3 regions of the Citrobacter sp. C1 genome follow, and region 1 is predicted to be linked to each of the others. Evidence: riboswitches for the same ligand, from Rfam matches in the RefSeq annotation. Region 1 holds a riboswitch; each other region holds the start of a gene.
What was found. A riboswitch is a leader RNA that binds a small molecule or an ion and turns the genes downstream of it on or off. The one in region 1 is predicted to bind cobalamin.
Positions count from the first base shown of each region.

Region 1 (7,522 bases):
TGTCAGTCCTGTTTTTCCAGTAAGCGTCGACACGGCATCACAAGCAGAAACCATGCGAAATAGATAAGCGTTGAAAGCTGAGACGCGGCACGGATCCAGCCGTCATCGTTACTCAATCCGTCCAGCAGGTCGGGGCCGACCAGTGCTTTTGAACCCAGCCAGCCTAAAAAGAACACATTGCCGACCCAGATCCAGAAACCGAGTTTGATCCATTTGCTGTAATGGCGAAACCGTGCGCGGGAGGTATCCAGCCAGGGTAACAAATAGAAGATCAGCACCGATGCGCACATGGCGGCAATGCCCGCCAGCTCATTGGGAAAACAGCGCAAAATGGAGAAGAAGGGCAGAAAATACCACTCGGGCGCGACAACGGCGGGCGTGACCGTCGGGTCGGCGGGGATAAAGTTATCGGCACTGCTGAGGTAGTGCGGCGCAAAAAATAAGAACCACGCAAACAGCATTAAAAACAGCGTCAGCTTGAGGGCATCGCGTTCGGTGACGCGAAAATCAAACAGCAGACGTTGTGACTCGCGGGCGGTGAACGTTTTTTTCATCGCATGGGCGAACGCTGACTGGACGGTACGCACATGCCATATCGTCATCGCAACAATGGCGAAGGGGATAATAAAGTGCAGCACATAAAAACGGCCTAACATCGGCGTGCCGGGCGCATACCCGCCGACCAAAAAGGTGTACAGCGTATCGCCAACGAACGGTATTGCGCGGGCGAAGCTGGTGATGACCATGGCGGCCCAATAGCTTTTTTGCCCCCAAATCAGGCTATAGCCGAGAAATGCGGTGATCATCAGGAGCACATACAGCGTTACGCTGATGGCCCACATCTTCAGATACGGTTTGCGGTACACGTTGTAATACATCGCGCGAAAGATATGCAGGTAGCAGGCGAAGAAAAAAAGCGAGGCGCCAATGGCGTGCAGATTACGCACCAGCTCCCCGTGCCTGACCGCACGCATAATATGCACAATGGAATCAAATGCGGAATCTGCCGTGGGCACATAAAACATTGCCAGCACGATGCCGGAGAGAATTTGCACGCCCAGCATGACCAGCAAGATGATGCCGACGGCAAAGATCCACACGCCGGTAATGGAGCGGGGGAACGGAAGGCGAAATTGCACATGACGCTGGGGTGCTGTCGGGGACGTTGCGTTCATGTCAGGCCTCTTTTGTGCCAAGGCGTACACTCAGACCATCGGCGGCCAGGGCATAGTCGGGGATCGCCAAATTCGCCGTGGCCGGACCCCGCGTCACGCGCCCGGAGGTGTCAAACTCTGAGCCGTGACACGGACAAATCCAGCCCTGACCGCTGGGGTTTGCGTTAGGCACGCATCCGGCATGCGGGCAGTAACCCTGAACGATCAGCCACTGCGGATGCGCCGCCGTGACCCGCTCGCTGTCTGCCTGCGGGTCGAGCAACAGTCGGGTGTCGGCCTGCTGCGCCGCCGTGATCTCGTCTGGCGTACGGTGGCGAATCAGGATCAGTTTCCCCTGCCAGATTCGTTTCACCGTCTGACCAGCCGCTACTCCCGCAAGGGAAACATCCACCGGCTCATTTTCTGCCACGGTTTTATCGTCCGGCCCTAGCGCCGAAATGAGTGGCCAGACGGCTGCGGTCACCCCCGCAGCGCCGACAAATTTTGTCAACTTACACAGGCAATCGCGTCGCTGGGTGTGGATTGCCTCACTGTCCGTTTTTTTATTCACCGCCGTCTCCTCTGTTTATTGCGCTGTCAGGGCTTCTCAATACGGGTATAAATGTCCTGAAAGCGTTTATCGGCAAGGCCGGGGGCTTTAAACGCGCGGTAGCTGTCGGGTAAAACGGCGTCGCCGACTTTGATCAGCATAATCATCCCCTGCGCATAGTGCGGTGAGCATTTGATGCCGTAGAAGCCTGCTGCGTCGTATTTGATTTCAATCTCCTCATCGATTTTGCCGATGAAACCGGGGTACCCGGCAGGAGACAGCTCGGCAATTGAGGCCGCATTGTGGCTTTTGTGCTTGCGAACAAACTTCACGCTATCGCCCGGCAGGATCGCCAGAAAATCCGGCTCGTAGACCATCGGTCCGCCGGTACCGCGGTTTTTCATCAGCACTTCATACGTTTGTGCGAACACCGTCGAGGTGAACGCGCACAGGCACAGGATGAGTAAACGTTGTTTAATACATTTCATTGCGGTTCCTTGTGATATTTACGCTGGCCGTTGGTAGCGAATAAAACAGCTCGCCTCATCAGCAGCTCGTTCGACAATCGCATCGATGCCAAACCAGTTGTTAAGATTTTCTCGGGTGAAGACAGCTACAGGGCAGCCTTGCATGACCAGTCGTCCCGCTGTCATCACCATGATGCGATCGCAAAACATCGCGGCATGATTCAGATCGTGCAGGGCGGCAATCACGGTCAGTTTTTCGCGTTTAACCAGGTTAAGCAGGCCAATTTGATGCTGGATGTCGAGATGATTGGTTGGCTCATCCATCAGCAATACCTGCGGCTGTTGTGCCAGCGCCCGGGCAATATGCAGGCGCTGGCGTTCGCCGCCGGAGAAGGTATGCCAGCAGCGTTGCTGGACGTTTTGCAGGGAGACTTTCTCCAGCATCGTCTGCACGATATCGTCGTCGGTCCGTGACCACGGCGACAGCAGACTTAACCACGGCGTGCGGCCAAGGGACACGGCCTGGATGGCGGTCAGACGCTCGCTGGTTTCCGCCTGCTGTTCAACCAGGGCGACCTTTTGCGCCAGATGGCGGCGTGAGTAGCGGCGAATATCTTTGCGGTTAAGCGAAACGCTGCCGCTGGAGGGCTTGAGTAAACCGGCCAGCAGGGAAATGAGCGACGTTTTCCCCGAACCGTTGGGGCCGATAATGCCCACAAACTCGCCGGGTGCGACCTGAAAAGAGACATCATTGACGATGGCCTTGCCTTTCACCTCCCAGTGCAGATGCTGAGCGCAGACCACATCGTTGGCGGTATTTACCGCGCGTAGCGGCGTGGTAAAACGTGGGTTAACCGTCATTTGCTCGGGTTCCCTCGGATCAAAATAATCGAAAATGCGGGCGCGCCAACCAGCGCAGTGATCACCCCAATAGGCAGTACTTGCCCTGGTAGTAAGGTGCGTGAAATGACGTCCGCGACAATAAGAAAAATGGCACCAATCAGGGCACTGACGGGCAGTAAGCGGTGGTGCTGATTACCCACCAGTAAACGCGCAGCGTGAGGGATAACCAGTCCAACAAAGCCAATGGCCCCGACAATTGACACCATAATGGCGGTCATCCCCGTCACCGCGGTAATCAGTACGCCGCGAGTGCGTTTAACCGGGATGCCCAGCGAGGCCGCTGACTCTGCGCCAAATGAAAATGCGTCCAGATGGCGGGCGTAGCAAAAGCAGACGATGATGCCGACCAGCGCGGTCGGGATGGCCAGTACCACATCGGGCCAGCGTACGCCGCTCAGATTGCCGAGCAGCCAGAACATAATGCCGCGTGCCTGTTCGGCATTGGCCGAACGGGTAATGATGAGCGAGGTAATGGCATTGAACAGCTGCGAGCTGGCGATCCCGGCGAGAATAATTTGCGTGGTGGCGGACCCGTTTTTACCCCTTGCGGCCACGGCCAGCAGTGCGACAAACAGAAATGCCGTCAGCGCGCCGATAAACGCCCCGAGCGACATGCTGATAATCCCCGCACCCAGCCCGGTCAGCGCGATCAGCACCGCTCCCGTCGATGCCCCGGCCGAGATCCCCAGCAGATAAGGTTCGGCCAGCGCATTACGCAGTAGTGATTGCAGCACCACGCCGGAAACGGCCAGACAGGCACCGCAGCAGGCAGAGACAAGCGCACGGGTCAGGCGGTAGTTCCAGATGATCCCAGCATCCAGCGCGTCTACCGGATATTGGCTGCCAAACAGGTGGTTTGCCAGCGTGTGGGTGACATGCTGCCACGGGATAAACGTCTCACCGATGGAGATCCCCGCCAGCAGCACCCCGCACATCACCACGCTGACCCACAGGCTGTGCAGCAGCGTTCGCTGGGTAAACTGACTCATCGCCCGACGCGTCCTGCGTAATTCGCTCATTGTTGATGGCTTTCCTGAGTGCGAAAGCGCGTGATGCCCGTGCATGACATCACGCGCGACGAGGATTAATGAGTGGCCTGCGGGTGTGCAAGACCGTATTGCACCAGCGCATCGGCGAGTTTTTCCAGCCCGTCAAGGGTTCTGATGCCCGCATTCATGGTCTGGACATCAATCACCGGCAGGTGGTTGTCTTTCACCGCCGGGATAAGACGGGTAACCGGGTCAGACTTGAGGTATTCCATTTTGACTTTCCAGTCATCCGCCGGGAAACGGCGACGGCCCATCTCGCCGAGAACAATCACCGATGGACTGGCTTTGGCAATGGTTTCCCAGCCGACAGTCGGCCACTCTTCCGCGGAATCAATGACATTTTTTACCCCGAGGGTTTGTGCGATCCACGCGGCGGGGCCAAATTTACCGGCAACATACGGATCAAGCTGCAGATCGGCGCTGGAGAACCAGAAGACGGCAGAAACGTTATTCTCCATGCCGGTGATCTTCGTTTTGGCTGCGGCCTCGCGGGCTTTGAGGCTGGCTATCAGCTCATCGCCCTTGTCCTGCACATCGAAGATTTTGGCCAGATCGGCAACTTCCTGGTAGACCATGGCGATATCAAACATGCCTTTACGCACACCATCGCCGCCGTCTTCATTGTCTTTTGCACAATCGGCAGGGGCGGTATAAACCGGAACGTTGAGTTCACTGAATTGTTCATAAGAGGCAACCGTCCCCGCGGGGCCAATCTGCCATTCAAACTGGCTGGCAACCAGGTCTGGTTTTTTGGCGATAATGCCTTCAAAGCTGGGTATGTTTTGCGCGATGACTGCAATCTTGTCATTCGCCGCTTTGTACTGTTCAGGAACCGGGCCAAACCACAGCGATGTGCCTACAACGCGATCGGCCAGACCCAAAGAATAGAGGATTTCAGTGCTGTTCTGACCCACTGTGGTCACGCGCTGCGGGGCTTTATTAAAGGTAATATCTCGACCACAGTTTTTGATAGTCAGCGGATATTGCGTCTTTGCTGCCGTCGCCATATTACTGGTCAGGAAGAGTGCCGCGCCGGTCAGCGCCAGAAGTGAATATTTGCAATAAGCAGAGGTAAAAACAGAATACATTATCATTGTCCCGTTGATGCCAGCGCTTCAGCGTCTGGTCATTATTTATTTCGCGGGACAGGCGCATGACGATAGATGACATTTCATCATGACATTCAGGCAAAATAATATGAAAATAAAACATATTGTTGCCAGTTTGATCAGGAATCAATTTTGTTCATTCGTCAAATAAATCACCCCATGGACCATCCCGTCCACTCAATGTATAAAACCATGACAGTAGGTCTCCTGGCTTACGGTAATCAGAATATCGGCCTTCCCATAAAAATATTTTACAGTGACCTGTAGTGAATCATCACTACACAGAGATATTCAGCATCCGCTTACAGTTGCGGGGGCAGCTATGGCATAAGAGAGAAATCATCCGCACCATATTCCGTTTCAAAAGCATGACTGCGCTTTGAAATACTGTCGGAGCGGACTGTATCGGTATGCTAATATTGCGTCAACCGCTGTAATAAGTAGGTAGTATTTAATTGTCATTTTTAATTCCTTTTAAATCATGTGGTTAATCTTTAATGGTTCATTGTGATGTGCCGAAGATAATAAATATTTGGTAAATTAAATGAGAATTATTTGATGTTGATCAATTAACGATGTGGTGTTGAAAAAGAATAAAATGAATAGTGAGAAATACACGCTTATTAAATAATCTGCGCCACATCACATTTTTCAATGTGTTTTTCCATATGGACAATTTGTTGCTCGCCACCTTCATCAAGGAACACGTTAAAGTGATTGTTGCACCAAAACTGATAGCCGCCGGGTAAAAAATGATGGGTATGCAAGTAGAGCGTTTTATATTGCTGATGCTGACAATATGCTTCTGCCAGTGTCATAAGTTGGCGGCCTATACCTCGACGGCGGTGTTCCTGTTCCACGTAACAGCGGCAAATTTCTGCGGTGTTGGCTAAATCATAGCGCCCGCGCAATGCCATGATTCTGTCATCGTACTGACACACTGCCAGCGTAGCGATAAGTTGCTGGTGTGCATCCCACACGCCGAGCAGTAGATTTCGGGGGTGGTGCAGGTAGTGTGAACGTAAATCTAATATGTCTTCGTCAGGACGTGGAGTGGGCCTGTTAGCCTGAAAATAGAGATTTAAATGACGGATAATAAATGACTGAACGGCGGGAATATCCGACTCGGTAATTTCGCGAAAGGTATACGTAGCATTAGGGTTCATTGTTGTGGGTATTATCAGGAGTAGGGGAAATGATAATAGCAACTCAGCGGGGATTGCAGAAGTGAAGAGTGACCGACAAGCAAAGCCTGCCGGCCATCACTAAACGTTAAATATCAGCCAGTGCGGCGTCACGGTTCGGGAAGAACGCCAGACGGCCGGGGATGGGTTGGATACCCGCACGCGCCATGGTGCGTAGCGGTTGGAACTCCAGATTACTGATACGTAATTCACAGCCTTCCGGCAGTCGTTTAACAAAACGCTGGAAGGCGTCCAGACCACCGGCATCCAGTACCGGGACGGCATCCCACTTCAGTACCACGATGCGCTTGCCTGCAATACGTGTTTCGAGATCGGTAAACAATCCCTCCGCTGCGGCAAAGAACAGCGGGCCAATCACGCGCAGCACCAGCACATCGTCCGGTACGTCTACGTTAACCGGTGCCAGGCGCGTCATGCGCGCAATGCGGCGCATAAACAGCAGCGAGGCAAGGACGATACCGACGCTGATGGCGATTACCATATCGAACAGTACGGTCAGCGACATACACATCAGCATCACGATGATGTCGTCTTTCGGTGCGTGACGCAGCAGATCCACCACTTTATGGGCTTCACTCATGTTCCACGCCACCATCAGCAGCAGGGCCGCCATGGCGGAAAGTGGCAGCCAGGAAAGCCACGGAGCTAATACCAGCAGGGCGAGGATCACCAGAATCGCGTGGATCACCGCAGAAATGGGCGAGGTGGCCCCGGCGCGAACGTTAGCCGCAGAGCGGGCAATTGCGGCGGTGGCGGTGATGCCGCCAAAGAATGGCGCGACGATATTCCCCAGCCCTTGACCCACCAGCTCGCTGTTGGCTTTGTGCTTGGTGCCGGTCATCCCGTCGAGCACCACAGCGCACAGCAGGGATTCAATCGCGCCGAGCATCGCCATCGAGAAGGCAGCCGGTAACAGCGCCCGTAATGAACTCCAGCTTAGCGTAAAGTCCGACCCCGGCATATCCCACGGCAACACCAGCTGTGGCAGCAGTTGCGGGATACCGTTGCCCTGCGAACCATCCGCCAGAATGTAGTGGAACTGAGAACCGATGGTCGCGACATGGCCACCTGTCAGGTTCACGATG
Region 1 covers NZ_CP115035.1:2,165,801-2,173,322, forward strand. The annotation lists gene IB214_RS10495 (cytochrome b N-terminal domain-containing protein) at 3-1,175, opposite strand; gene petA (ubiquinol-cytochrome c reductase iron-sulfur subunit) at 1,177-1,725, opposite strand; gene IB214_RS10505 (pseudoazurin) at 1,752-2,192, opposite strand; gene IB214_RS10510 (ABC transporter ATP-binding protein) at 2,211-3,032, opposite strand; gene IB214_RS10515 (iron ABC transporter permease) at 3,029-4,093, opposite strand; gene IB214_RS10520 (ABC transporter substrate-binding protein) at 4,159-5,211, opposite strand; cobalamin riboswitch at 5,412-5,639, opposite strand; gene IB214_RS10525 (GNAT family N-acetyltransferase) at 5,856-6,398, opposite strand; gene dauA (C4-dicarboxylic acid transporter DauA) at 6,505-7,522, opposite strand, start outside.

Region 2 (7,522 bases), 2.4 Mb from region 1:
CCATTGTAGCACGTGTGTAGCCCTACTCGTAAGGGCCATGATGACTTGACGTCATCCCCACCTTCCTCCAGTTTATCACTGGCAGTCTCCTTTGAGTTCCCGGCCGAACCGCTGGCAACAAAGGATAAGGGTTGCGCTCGTTGCGGGACTTAACCCAACATTTCACAACACGAGCTGACGACAGCCATGCAGCACCTGTCTCAGAGTTCCCGAAGGCACCAAAGCATCTCTGCTAAGTTCTCTGGATGTCAAGAGTAGGTAAGGTTCTTCGCGTTGCATCGAATTAAACCACATGCTCCACCGCTTGTGCGGGCCCCCGTCAATTCATTTGAGTTTTAACCTTGCGGCCGTACTCCCCAGGCGGTCGACTTAACGCGTTAGCTCCGGAAGCCACTCCTCAAGGGAACAACCTCCAAGTCGACATCGTTTACGGCGTGGACTACCAGGGTATCTAATCCTGTTTGCTCCCCACGCTTTCGCACCTGAGCGTCAGTCTTTGTCCAGGGGGCCGCCTTCGCCACCGGTATTCCTCCAGATCTCTACGCATTTCACCGCTACACCTGGAATTCTACCCCCCTCTACAAGACTCTAGCCTGCCAGTTTCGGATGCAGTTCCCAGGTTGAGCCCGGGGATTTCACATCCGACTTGACAGACCGCCTGCGTGCGCTTTACGCCCAGTAATTCCGATTAACGCTTGCACCCTCCGTATTACCGCGGCTGCTGGCACGGAGTTAGCCGGTGCTTCTTCTGCGAGTAACGTCAATGAATGCGGTTATTAACCACATCCCCTTCCTCCTCGCTGAAAGTACTTTACAACCCGAAGGCCTTCTTCATACACGCGGCATGGCTGCATCAGGCTTGCGCCCATTGTGCAATATTCCCCACTGCTGCCTCCCGTAGGAGTCTGGACCGTGTCTCAGTTCCAGTGTGGCTGGTCATCCTCTCAGACCAGCTAGGGATCGTCGCCTAGGTGAGCCGTTACCCCACCTACTAGCTAATCCCATCTGGGCACATCCGATGGCAAGAGGCCCGAAGGTCCCCCTCTTTGGTCTTGCGACATTATGCGGTATTAGCTACCGTTTCCAGTAGTTATCCCCCTCCATCGGGCAGTTTCCCAGACATTACTCACCCGTCCGCCACTCGTCACCCAAGGAGCAAGCTCCTCTGTGCTACCGTTCGACTTGCATGTGTTAGGCCTGCCGCCAGCGTTCAATCTGAGCCATGATCAAACTCTTCAATTTAAGTTTGATGCTCGTGAATTAAACTTCGTAATGAATTACGTATGTTCACTCAGAGACTTGGTATTCATTTTTCGTCTTGCGACGTTTAAGAATCCGTATCTTCGAGTGCCCACACAGATTGTCTGATAAATTGTTAAAGAGCAGTGCAACGCGGCTTTCGCTCACCGTTGCGAGGTCCCGTATAATACGTTTTCCTCATTCAGAGTCAAGCATTTCTTTCCGCTTTTCTCCGCAGGGTTCTCAGTAGAACCCCGCTGACCCGGCGGCTTGTAATCCGTTGTTCCGTGTCAGTGGAGGCGCATTATAGGGAGTTATTTCAGGCTGACAAGGGGAAATTTAAAATAATTTTCCGAGTGCGTATTATTTCACCAAAACTGATTAAACTGCCAGTTTTTCGAGCGTTTTGAAGCCATAACGCTGGAGGACTGGCAGTAATTGTTCAGCTTCAGGCGTCATTGCCATACAAAAGGCAATATTCTCGTCAGCTGATTTTGCGTCAGGTGCTTCATGTTCTAACAACCAAGCCGTGCGACGCGCAATCGCGGCACCGGAATCCACCAGTCGCGTCCCTTCAGGTAGAACCTGTAAAAGTTCTTCCTGTAATAGAGGGAAATGCGTACATCCGAGAACAACCGTATCCGGCGGTTCCGACATCCGCAACCATGGTCGCAGAATGCGGCGCAACTCATCCAGAGGAACTGCTTCTCCGTGCAGCTTCGCTTCCGCCAGTTCCACCAACTCAGCGGAACCCAACATCGCGATCTGACACTCGTTCGCAAAGCGCGCAATCAACTCATGCGTATATGAACGCTTCACCGTCGCTCGCGTCGCCAGCAGCCCCACTACACCGTTAGCCGTAAGGCGCGCCGCCGGTTTAATTGCAGGTACCACGCCGACGACCGGGAAAGCGAACTTTTCGCGTAACGCAGGGAGTGACACCGTGCTGGCGGTATTGCAGGCGATAACAGCCAGTGAAAGGGGGTAGCGCTGCTGAACGGCAGTCACAATCTCAACAACACGCTCGACAATAAATTCCTCGCTCTTCTCTCCATAAGGAAAGGCAACGTTATCGAAAGCGTATATATAGTGGAGATCCGGCAAGAGGTTGCGGATCTCATTGTAGACCGACAACCCACCGACGCCGGAATCAAACACCAGCACGGTGGGACGTGGATCAGAAAGTGTAGCTGCCAGACAAGGTGTATTCCCGTCCTGCAGTTGGGTAGCCATAAACTGTCTCGTAATCTTTATCGAACAGGTTGGCGATTTTACCACGAACTGTCAGCTGTGAGGTGATCGGATATGACACCGCCAGATCCCACAAACTCACTCCACCCAATTTTACCGGCTGGTTAGTGACATAGTCCTTGTCATATCGTGTTCCCAGATATTGATACGTCAGGCCCCAGTCAAAATCATAGACCTGCCAATCGAGCTGATACTTCACCTGCTGTTTGGAACGGCGGGCCAGCGGCTTGTCCGTAATCGCATTACGCGCATCGACATAGTCATAGCTCAGCGTATGCGCCAGCGGACCCGTATCGAAACTCGCCGTCGCTTCAACGCCTTTAATCCGCACTTTCCCTTCGTTATAGTATTTCAGAGTGTGGGGGTCATAATCGATCATGTTATCGATATCGTTGCGATATCCTGACAAACGCCAGTTTACATCCGCCGTTAACCCTTCAAACGCCCCTTCCCACTGCTTGCTCTCTTCAGGATCAAGGTTTGCATTGCCATACATACCGTACAGCTGCCCCAGATTAGGTGCTTTATAAGAGGTGCCATAAGAAGCAATGAAACGATAGCCGTCAATGAACGCCCATCCGGCGCTGGTTTGCCATGTGCCATGCCGACCAAACTGGGAGTTGTCGTCGCTGCGCGCCGCGCCTTCGAAGGTGAAGTCGCCAAGCTGTTGCAACCCGGTCAGATAAATACCGGTATTACGCTGATCGTAACCGTCCGTAACATACCCGGTGCCTGGCTCTGTGGTTTGCTTTTGCCAGTCGACGCCAGCGCCCACATTGCCATGGCCAACCACGATACTGTTTGACCACTGCACGTTATATTGCTTCATCTCATCCAGGGTTGCCGAGGAGTCGTAGCGACCATAGTCCGGGTCATAGTTGTAGTCTTTGCTATGGCTGTAGCTGGAAACCAGTTGTGATTGGATTTGCTCGCCATTAAAGCGCAGTCCGGCATCCCAGCTTTGGCTATAGAGCTTACGGGTATCGACTAACGGCGTGCCTGGATAGTAGTAAGAATCATAATTGGTGCGGTTATCATAGCCATAGCCGCGCACAAACCCGCTCCAGGTGTCGGAGAAGTTATGTTCCAGTGCGCCGTACAGCGTCTTACTTAAAAAACCATCTTTATCGGGCTGCGCTTGCTCACCAGTGCTACCGTAGGCGACAACGTCAAAACCTTTGGTATAGGCATAATCCCCCATCAGCGTCACGCGCGTATTCTCACCGAGCTGTTGCTGCGTCGAGATGTCGTAATTCTGATAACCATTACTGCCCACACCGGCGGTCAATTCCGTCCCCGGTTTTTCTCGCGTGGTAATGATATTCACCACACCGCCGATCGCATCAGAACCATAAACAGCGGAACGCGGCCCACGAATGTATTCAATACGTTGCACCAGTGATACCGGGAACTGGCTGAGATCGGCGGCACCACTCACCCCAGCTAAATTCAGGCGCACGCCGTCAATCAGCACCAGTACATGACTGGCGTTGGTCCCACGAATAGAAATAGACGAATTTTGTCCCATACCACCGTATTGCGCGATATCGACACCCGGCAGGCGGCGAAGAACGTCATTCACAGAGGTAGATTGCCAGCGATCGATTTCCTGGCGCGTAACAACGGTGATGGGAGCAAGCACTGCACTAAGGGGTTGCTGAAAACGGTTAGCCGTAACGACGAGAGTATCCGGGCTAGCATCCTGCGCCCAACCAGAAAATGCCGCGACGGAAAGTGCCGTCAGCAGCAATGATTTTTTGATCATTGTAAAGCATCCACAATATAAGAAGGATGCCGCAGGTCCCACCGATAGTACGCGATGATGAAAACCAGATGCGACGTTAGCCGGCAGGTCTTCGGGCTTGGAAGGTTATTCAATATAGCGAATAAAAAGAAATGAAGACTTCCCACCCAAAGGCAGTGTCTGCTTACGCTCTCATTTCACCTTTCCTTACCGCTGCGCGTCAGCTCCAGATTTACACTGGATTCCCTTTTAACTCACAGGACCGGAACGCGGATGCTACAGTTTGTTATTACCGACTGTCCAGACTGCGTATCACAATATTAGAAATCATCAATAACTGGACATCTACTGAGCAATCCCTACAATCCCCGCGTACTTTTATTTTTCAGGACGCATCATGACCCCCGAACACCTCCCGACAGAACAGTATGACGCGCAGCTAGCCGATAAAGTGGCTCGTTTACAGAGCTTAATGACGCCATTTACTGATCAGGCTCCGGAAGTGTTTCGCTCGCCGGTCAGTCATTACCGCATGCGCGCTGAATTCCGCCTGTGGCATGACGGTGACGACCTGTATCACATCATGTTTGAAAGCCAGACCAAAAGCCGTATTCGCGTCGACAGCTTTCCGGCAGCCAGCGAACTCATCAACACGCTGATGACAGCCATGATTGACGGCGTTCGTCACAATCACATCCTGCGTCATAAATTGTTCCAGATTGATTACCTCACCACCATGAGCAATCAGGCGGTGGTATCCATGCTGTACCATAAAAAGTTAGATGACGAATGGCGTCAGGAAGCCGAAGCACTGCGGGATGCGCTACGCGCGCAAAACCTGAATGTGCATCTGATTGGCCGGGCGACCAAAACCAAAATCGCGTTGGATCAAGATTACATCGATGAACGTTTGCCGGTTGCGGGTAAAGAGATTATCTACCGCCAGGTTGAGAACAGCTTCACGCAGCCGAATGCCGCCATGAACATTCAGATGCTGGAATGGGCGATTGATGTCACCAAAGATTCGCAGGGCGACCTGCTTGAATTGTACTGTGGCAATGGCAACTTCTCGTTAGCGCTGGCGCAGAACTTCAACCGCGTACTGGCCACTGAAATCGCTAAACCGTCCGTGGCTGCCGCGCAGTACAATATTGCGGCTAACCATATTGATAACGTGCAAATTATTCGTATGGCTGCAGAAGAGTTTACTCAGGCGATGAATGGGGTGCGCGAGTTCAACCGTTTACAGGGCGTCGACCTGAAGAGTTACCAGTGTGAAACCATTTTTGTTGATCCACCGCGCAGCGGCCTGGACAGCGAAACAGAGAAGATGGTGCAGGCGTATCCGCGTATTCTGTACATCTCCTGCAACCCGGAGACACTGTGTAAGAACCTGGAAACGTTGAGCCAGACGCACAATGTGTCACGTCTGGCGCTGTTCGATCAGTTCCCGTACACGCACCACATGGAGTGCGGAGTATTACTGACCGCGAAGTGATTTTTTTGTAGGCCGGGAAAGCAAAGATACCCCCGGCCTACAAATACTATTCCGCAATTTCTTGCTTACGGTTACGCACCTTAAAGCCGATCCAGAACACCAGAATCACTGACAGGACCGCTGGGAAGAAGTTCGAGCCGATATCCGGGTATTCCGCGCGCACCACGGTGCTGTACAACAGAACGCCAAGAATAAAACAGGCCGCAGCCAGACCCGGCAGCCCCACAGGCATTGTGCGATTCTGGTAACGTTGATGCAGGCAGTAAACCGTCAGCACCAGCGAAATAATCGGGAATACAGAGAATGGCACAATGGAGCTAAACAGCGCCGCAAATGTACCATTGATCGATAAGCCAGCAACCAGCGCCAGCAGCAGCGTACCTTTATCTTGACCTGACTGTTTCATTGCTCGTCCTTCTCGTTACTCGGAGTGATGCGTCATCTTCTCTTGTTCACGGCGATACCAGTAAAATGCGCCTTTGGCGATCATGCGCAGTTGCAATACCAGCCGCTCTTCCAGTTGTCGACGCTGTTCGGCGCCAACATCCAGCGCTTCTGCCCCCGCACTGAAAACAATCGTCACCATGGCTTCGGCTTGTGCTTCAGTAAACGCACGAGGCATATGGTTTTCGAGTTCCAGATAGTCCGCAAGTTCCGCAATGAAATGCTGAATTTCGCGAGCCACGGCGGCACGAAACGCCGCGGAGGTACCAGACCGCTCGCGCAATAATAAACGGAAGGCGTTGGGATTGTTGCCGATGAACTCCATAAATGTTGAGACCGAGGTGCGGATCACACTGCCGCCCTTGGCGATACGCTGACGCGCCTGGCGCATCAACTGGCGTAGCATCAGGCCGCTCTCATCCACCATCGTCAGGCCGAGCTCATCCACATCGCGAAAATGGCGATAAAATGAGGTTGGCGCAATGCCCGCTTCACGAGCAACTTCACGTAAACTGAGGCTGGCAAAACTGCGCTCTGCACTCAATTGACTAAATGCGGCCTCAACCAGCGAACGCCGGGTTTTTTCTTTTTGTTGCGCTCTAACGCCCATCACGATGTCTGAATCCTTCCTTATACCTTGCTGGCACTATACCAGAGATTAGGCGGTTGGCATGGCTTTGTGAATGATTGTTTACGCGCAGTTTGTGCTTCGACTTCGCAAAAAAGCACAACGATAATTGGGTTATCCCGACAACGATGTTACTATTCTGTTGCTTTTATGTATAAGAACAGGTAAGCCTGACCATGTCACATTCCTACGATTACGATGCAATAGTAATAGGTTCCGGCCCCGGCGGCGAAGGCGCTGCAATGGGTCTGGTTAAGCAAGGCGCGCGCGTCGCCGTTATTGAGCGCTATCATAACGTCGGCGGTGGTTGTACCCACTGGGGCACCATCCCATCTAAAGCACTCCGCCACGCCGTCAGCCGTATCATTGAATTCAATCAGAACCCACTCTACAGCGACCATTCCCGGCTTCTTCGCTCTTCTTTTGCCGATATTCTTAACCATGCCGATAACGTCATTAATCAGCAAACGCGTATGCGGCAAGGATTTTACGAGCGAAACCACTGTGAAATTTTGCAGGGGAATGCCCGTTTTGTTGACGAACACACCCTCGCTCTGGAGTGCCATGACGGTACGGTGGAAACGCTCACGGCAGATAAATTTGTTATTGCCTGCGGTTCGCGTCCCTACCACCCAAATGATGTCGATTTTTCTCATCCGCGCGTTTACGACAGTGATTCTATACTCAGCCTGCACCATGAACCTCGCCACGTTCTGAT
Region 2 covers NZ_CP115035.1:4,773,697-4,781,218, forward strand. The annotation lists rRNA gene IB214_RS22835 (16S ribosomal RNA) at 1-1,242, opposite strand, end outside; gene murI (glutamate racemase) at 1,621-2,472, opposite strand; gene btuB (TonB-dependent vitamin B12 receptor BtuB) at 2,417-4,255, opposite strand; cobalamin riboswitch at 4,320-4,516, opposite strand; gene trmA (tRNA (uridine(54)-C5)-methyltransferase TrmA) at 4,632-5,732, shown strand; gene IB214_RS22855 (YijD family membrane protein) at 5,779-6,138, opposite strand; gene fabR (HTH-type transcriptional repressor FabR) at 6,154-6,789, opposite strand; gene sthA (Si-specific NAD(P)(+) transhydrogenase) at 6,981-7,522, shown strand, end outside.
Region 2: another riboswitch for cobalamin. It lies ahead of btuB (TonB-dependent vitamin B12 receptor BtuB); the one in region 1 lies ahead of IB214_RS10520 (ABC transporter substrate-binding protein).

Region 3 (7,522 bases), 170 kb from region 1:
TCTTCCAGTGAGCACTGGGTTAATACGCCGGGACGCCCAACCTGTGAACCGACCAGCAGAGCAATAGCGTTAAACGGGGCATAGCGTGCCACGGCAACGGTTGTTTCCTGCTCGTCAAATCCACGCCATGCGCCTTCTGCTGCATCGGCCGCAATCTGCACCGGGTTGTCTTTAACGTTGGTGACGTGCGCTTGTTGAGAAGGGGTTCTGCGGGCGCGCATTTTCTGCATCGACATCATCATTTCGACGACGTTCATATGCGAAACCACTTCGACAATTTTTGCCGGTGTCATCGCGGTGGTCAGCGGAACGATGTCTTTGCGTTTCACATTAGGATCGCAGAGCATATTGGCGAGTTTGACCGAGTCCATCGCCATCACTTCTTCAGCGCGCGCCAGATTAATACCGTAGCGGGCAATGAAATGGTCTATCAAATCAAATTCACTGGCGGCTTTACCATCCAGTTCGGTGACCATACCGTTAACGATTTTTATGGACGGTTTTGGGTCGTTCGGGCTTTCCATCGCAATGAAGCCTTCTTCGATCCACTCCTTAACGAAGCCGTCCTGATTCACAGGGCGTTTCGCCAGTGCTTCAAATCTTTTCGATCTCATGAATCAGCCTCACGGGTATCAGATGTAGGACGGACGATCGTTTTTCGGTTCTGAGCCGAGGGTCGCAAGCACGGTTTTACCGATTTCGCGCGCGGAGATGACGGCCTGACGTACGGCGCCAGAGTCACCGGAAATAACCAGAATGGCTTCGTTACTGAAGCTGGTACCATGGGCAGGGGAGCTATAAGCCACCACTTCGACGTTGGCTGATTTCAGTGCGGTATCGGCCATCAGTACACCAACCGATGCCGGTGCGCCGACGATCACACCACAGGCACGACCAATGGGTGCGCCGAAGGCTTTTTCCAGCGCATAGCTGGCACGTGCGGTGTATTGCATTTCGATGTGACCGGCTTCATTGGCGTAGACATCACCAAATGTGCGATCCAGTTCTTTCAGCGCGACTTCAATTCCGCGTTTTACGTCGGAAACATCGTTGCCGCCGAGGATAATCAGTGAACCGTGGCCTGCTCCGCCTTTGGTATCTCGCGGAAGCTCAATGCTCACCACTTCAGTATTGGTGGCTTTTACTGCTTCATCCGCGGCCATGATATGGGGGCCTGCGCCGGTACGGGCGCCTAGAATGCCAATGGAGCGATAGCGTTTTTCAAGCTTCATCGCGTCCAGTAAGGCGCTGTCGACGTTGGCGATCACCAGACCGACGGTGTCGCCAATCGCGGTGCCGACAAATTCCGTTAAACTGCAGCTTTTCTCTGCCATAGCCGTCTCTCGTGTTGGAAGATTATTTTCAGGGATAGCCTTGTGTTCTGGCGTTGCCACTCGAGCAATCACCTGCGCCATGATCTGTTCAACCAGCTCATTGCTGCTCATCAGCTAATTCCCTTCGGTAAGATTTTTTCGACATCGGTATGAGGACGTGGGATCACGTGTACGGCTTTCACTTCACCCACATTACGTGCGGCAGCGGCGCCTGCATCTGTTGCCGCTTTTACCGCGCCAACATCACCGCGAACAATCACGGTGACCAGCCCTGAACCAATTTTTTCGTAGCCGACCAGCATCACATTGGCTGACTTCACCATTGCATCTGCGGCCTCTATGGCTGCAGTTAAGCCTTTGGTTTCTACCATTCCTAACGCTTCTTGTTGCATAAAGACCTCGCCTGGGTTGTTCCGATTTTCATGACTATAAAAAGAAGCGAGGAAAAAGAATGGCTGACTTGAAACGGAGAGTGAAAAAATAGTAAGCGAACGGCAATATAAAATTGCTTGATTTTATTTTATCAGATTGTTTTTAAATGATTTTTGTGATCTTGCGGATGTGAAAAATTGGTTATGTCAATACCAGATTTACATTTTTGCTAGTGACACGATAAATATCATTTGCTATGCGGGGGAAATGAAATTGTGATGCTTGTTTGAAAACAGAAATCTGCTGTTGGCAATATTTTATTATTTTTAGAATGCATTTTTAATAGGGCTAATGCCCGTTTTTGTTAGCTGTTTTAATAATGCTGACAGCAAAAATTTGTTATCACTACACGATTTTAAAAAGGTGGGAGTGCTCAGATTGCCAACAATTTGCCGACGGCGCTTTTTATAGTAAGCCTTGAAGTACTCTACTGCCAGCAGGGAGTCCGCTGGTACAGACACGAACTCTGCTTAGAAGGTGTCACAATGAACGATTCACTAAAAGCGCAATGCATTGCCGAGTTTTTAGGTACCGGGCTGTTCCTGTTTTTTGGCATTGGATGCCTGAGTGCCCTTAAGGTGGCCGGTGCGAGTTTAGGGTTATGGGAAATATGCATCATTTGGGGTCTTGGGATTTCGCTGGCGGTCTACCTGACTGCCGGAATATCCGGGGCACACCTCAACCCTGCGATTACCATCGCTCTGTGGCTGTTTGCCTGTTTCCCTGGGCGTAAAGTTTTACCCTATACGGTCGCGCAAGTCGCAGGTGCCTTTGGTGGCGCGTTGCTGGCCTATTTGCTGTACGGCAGTTTATTCATTGAATATGAGACGGCGCACCATATGGTTCGTGGCAGTCTTGAAAGCCTGCAACTGGCCAGTATTTTTAGTACTTATCCGGCCTCTGCGCTTAGCGTATGGCAAGCGGCGCTGGTGGAAGTGGTCATCACGTCCATTCTGATGGGTATGATTATGGCGCTGACGGACGATGGCAATGGGGTGCCTAAAGGTCCTCTCGCGCCATTGCTGATTGGTATTCTGGTTGCCGTCATCGGTGCATCAACAGGTCCGCTCACAGGATTTGCCATGAATCCGGCGCGTGATTTTGGTCCTAAGTTGTTTGCCTGGTTTGCCGGATGGGGAGATGTTGCGATGACGGGGGGACGCGATATCCCATACTTTATCGTCCCGATTGTGGCACCGATCATCGGTGCGTGCGCCGGGGCAGCAATTTATCGTTACTTTATTGGCAAAAATTTACCGTGTAATACTTGTAAGCTGGAGGAAAATGAGAGCTAGCTTCATGGAAATTGTTTATTTCTGAAATGCAAAAACTGATTTCGTGATCCGGTTTCCTGAACAGCTTAAAAAGTCTCCCCACAATGGGAGACTTTTGTTATGGTCCATTAACACCTTTTATCATTGCGTCTAATAGCGAGATGAAAAGTGAATGTGAATAATGTGTTTTTATTTATAACAATAAATTAACTGAGAGGTTTTATCATGATTTCTGCGAGCGCCCTGAACTCAGAACTCATTAATAAAATCGCACAGGATTTTGCACAGGCCACCAGTCTGGCCGTTGTGGTTGTCAATATTCACGGTGATGAAATTTCTGAACTCTTTAATTTTACCCCTTTCTGCCAGTTGATGCGCCAGCATCCGCAGCACAGCACGCGATGCCGTATGAGCGATCGTTGTGGGGGCCTTGAAGCATCAAAATCAGACCAGCCGTGTATTTATCGCTGTCATGCCGGCCTTACCGATTTTTCTATCCCTTTGGTGATTGCAGGCCACTTGGTTGGTTTTGTTTTATGCGGTCAGGTGCGCTTAAGCAATGACGTAGGCCTGGTTGATATTTTGAGTGTCGATGATCGCTGGCAAGCCGATCCCGAACTGCTCAATGAATTTCGTAATGTTCCGGAAATGGACTATTCTCGCGTCATCGCCTCTGCAGATTTGTTGAAGTTGATTGTTGAAAATTGCCTTAAAAAACAATTGAATTTCGTTGTCATTAAAGACAGTACACAGCAGTCAGAGTCGGTGCGTCCAACCCGTAGCCCGACTCCTCATGACAGTAAAATGAAAAAAGCGTTGCGCTATATCGACGCACATTTGTCGGATGAGCTTCGCCTCGAGGAGGTGGCTTCGCATGTTTATCTCAGTCCGTACTATTTCAGCAAGCTGTTCAAAAAATATCAGGGGATCGGTTTTAATGCCTGGGTAAACCAACAGCGAATGGCAAGTGCTAAAGAGTTGCTTTGTCATAGTGACTGGAGTATTGCCAGTATTGCGCGAAATTTAGGCTTTTCGCAAACCAGTTATTTTTGCAAAGTTTTCCGCCAGACATACCAGGTGACGCCGCAGGCTTTTCGCCAGCAAATTAGTGTTGTTTCGTCCGAAGAGTCAGCATAAATAGCAATATTTTGCTATTGCCGATTTTTGATATCGTATTGTATGTCCGTCATTATAAAATGAAAAATAAGGATAGAAGACAATAAATTGTCATAGCGCAACAAAGTAATAGTGTCTGAAGGATAAACTGCACCAGTTTTTATTTTTGTGATGAGATACAGTGTCTGTGTGAATGACTTTCTTTATTATTAATTGAAGCTTTCATACGGAATGCAAACTTAAGAATAAGCTGAATGACGCCATAACATTGGCTGAATGAGCGTAAAAGATATTTAAATGAATTTTTGTCATGAGGTGTGTTAATTCATCTCATGCCTGGAGCTTAATAGAATTTGCTCCTGAGCTGACAGGTTTACCACGTTTGTGGTAGGGAAGGGGGTGAGAATCCCCCGCAGCCCCCGCTGCTGTGATGCTGACGACCCCGTATAGACCACTGATCGCGAGATTGGGAAGGACGGGTGAGAATGACGCTAAGCCAGAAGACCTGCCTGTCAGTGACTACCAACAACTTCGGTGGGAAGTGGGTTGCTCAGATGCATACAGTCGAAAGACTGGGTATCTCTACACCCCTACCACCCTGAACAGGATCAGGGTATGGCGGCCAATTTTCGCGCGTTTGTTCTTGCAGGTACCGGAAGCGGCTGTGGTAAAACCACGGTAACGCTGGGCTTGTTGAGTCTGCTGAAAAAACGCGGTTTGCGCGTCCAGCCTTGCAAAGTCGGTCCTGATTATCTGGATACCGGCTGGCATACCGCCGTATCTGGCACAGCCTCCCGCAATCTTGATAGCTTCATGCTCCCCACTTCCACGCTGAACGCCTTATTTTGCGAACATATGCAGCATGCGGATATCGCCGTCATCGAAGGCGTTATGGGGTTGTATGACGGTTATGGTACGGACCCCAATTACTGCAGTTCCGCCGCGATGGCGAAGCAGCTGGGCTGTCCGGTCATTTTGCTGGTGGACGGTAAAGCCGTCTCAACGTCAATTGCCGCCACGGTGATGGGATTCCAGCATTTTGATCCAACGCTGAACATTGCTGGCGTGATTGTTAACCGGGTAAACAGCGAAACGCATTACCAGCTACTTAAAGTCGCCATCGAACGCTACTGTTCGATACCGGTATTGGGCTATGTTCCCCGCGTCGATGGCGTGGCGCTCCCTGAGCGTCATCTGGGACTGGTGACCGCGCGGGAATCAATCGTCAATCAGTTGCCGTGGCAGGAATTTGCTACAACGCTTGAGCAAACGTTAGATATCGACGCGCTGCTGGCCTTAAGCCAGTTAGACACCCCACCGGTGGGCGAATGGCCCGCGCTTCCTGCCTCCGATGCCGGAGCTGGACTGACGCTTGCCATTGCTGATGACGAAGCATTCAACTTCTACTATCCGGATAACATTACGCTACTGGCGCGCACGGGCCTCAATATTGTCCGTTTCAGCCCGCTACACGACAGCCGTCTCCCTGATTGCCAGATGATCTGGCTAGGGGGCGGATACCCTGAGCTGCACGCTGCCGGGCTTGCCCAAAATTCCACCATGCTGGCGCAACTGCGTGCGGCTCATCAGCGCGGTGTGGCGATTTACGCGGAGTGCGGTGGTCTGATGTACCTGGGGAGTTCGCTGGAAGACAGCAACGGCGATATCTGGCCGATGGCGGATATTATTCCCGGTCACAGCAAAATGGGCAAACGTCTGACCCGATTTGGCTATTGTGAAGCGCAGGCCGAACAACAAACCTTACTCGCTGCGCCCGGTGACGTGCTGCGCGGACATGAATTTCACTATTCCGATTTTACCCCTCAAACCCAGGCCGTGACGAGCTGTCGCAAAGTTCGCGATGGCGAAACGTTACAGGCGTGGTCTGGCGGTTGGCAGGTTGGCAATGCGTTTGCCAGCTACCTGCACGTTCATTTTGCTCAGCGTCCTGAGATGCTTAATCACTGGCTAGACGCCGCGAGGAGCGTGAAATGACACTGCTCGCGTGGTGTGTCGCCTGGCTGCTTGATTTTATCATTGGCGATCCGCAGAGCTGGCCGCATCCGGTACGTTGGATTGGCAATCTCATTACCGCTGTGCAGCGCCTGGTTCGCCGCTACTGCCATAGCGATGGCATGCTGCGTATCGGTGGCGCAGTGCTGTGGGTTGTGGTGGTCGGCGTGACCTGGGGCGTTTCATGGGGCGTACTGGCGCTGGCGCAATCGCTTCATCCGTGGCTAGGGTGGGGCGTCGAGGTGTGGATGATCTTTACCGTGTTGGCTGGCCGCTGCCTGGCGAATGCCGCACGAGATGTCGAACGTCCACTGCGTGCCAATAATCTCACAGAAAGTCGGGAAAAACTCTCCTGGATTGTGGGGCGTGACACCTCACAATTACAGCCGAAACAGATCAATCGCGCGGTGGTGGAAACCATCGCTGAAAACACCGTGGACGGCATCATTGCACCGCTGTTCTTCCTGTTTCTCGGCGGTGCCCCGTTGGCGATGGCCTACAAAGCGGTGAACACCCTGGACTCCATGGTTGGCTATAAAAATGAAAAGTACCGCGCTATCGGGATGGTCAGTGCACGACTGGATGATGTCGCGAATTTGATTCCTGCCCGACTGGGGTGGCTGTTGCTCGGGTGCGCTGCATTTTTATGCCGTAAAGACGGCTTCGGTGCATTACACATTGGTTGGCGCGATCGCTACAACCACAGCAGTCCAAACTGTGCCTGGTCCGAGGGGGCCGTTGCCGGAGCATTAGGTGTCCGCCTTGGTGGCCCTAACGACTATTTTGGTCTGCGCGTTGAGAAACCGTGGATTGGTGATGCACAACGAGACATTTCAGTAGACGACATTTCCCAAACAATTCGATTGATGTGGGTAGCATCGACCCTGGCCCTGGCGCTATTTATTGCGCTGCGGTGGCTGTTGGTCGGTGTGGCCTGAGGACAAAACAATGCAATACATTCAGCAACCCCAGGCGATTGAAGCCAAAAGTTTCGACATCATTGGCGACATTATTCGTGAAACCCGCCCGGACTATCAGTTTGCCAGCCCATTACATGAGGCCATCATCAAGCGGGTGATCCACACCACCGCTGACTTCGACTGGCTGGACATTTTGTGGTTTTCCGATGATGTACTGGCGCAGTTTTGCGCCGCGTTAAACCGATCAAGCGTGATTTATACCGATACTACGATGGCCCTTTCCGGGATCAACAAAACGTTGCTGGCAAAATTCGGCGGAGAATGCCGCTGTTACATCAGCGACCCGCGTGTGGTGCGCGCCGCAAAAGAACAGGGTATCACTCGTTCGATGGCCGCCGTCGACATTGCGGTTCAGGAAGAGGGCGAAAAGCTG
Region 3 covers NZ_CP115035.1:1,996,379-2,003,900, forward strand. The annotation lists gene pduC (propanediol dehydratase large subunit PduC) at 1-614, opposite strand, end outside; gene pduB (propanediol utilization microcompartment protein PduB) at 633-1,445, opposite strand; gene pduA (propanediol utilization microcompartment protein PduA) at 1,445-1,726, opposite strand; gene pduF (propanediol diffusion facilitator PduF) at 2,252-3,061, shown strand; gene pocR (regulatory protein PocR) at 3,266-4,177, shown strand; cobalamin riboswitch at 4,509-4,684, shown strand; gene IB214_RS09590 (cobyrinate a,c-diamide synthase) at 4,772-6,151, shown strand; gene cbiB (adenosylcobinamide-phosphate synthase CbiB) at 6,148-7,107, shown strand; gene IB214_RS09600 (cobalt-precorrin-8 methylmutase) at 7,118-7,522, shown strand, end outside.
Region 3: another riboswitch for cobalamin. It lies ahead of IB214_RS09590 (cobyrinate a,c-diamide synthase); the one in region 1 lies ahead of IB214_RS10520 (ABC transporter substrate-binding protein).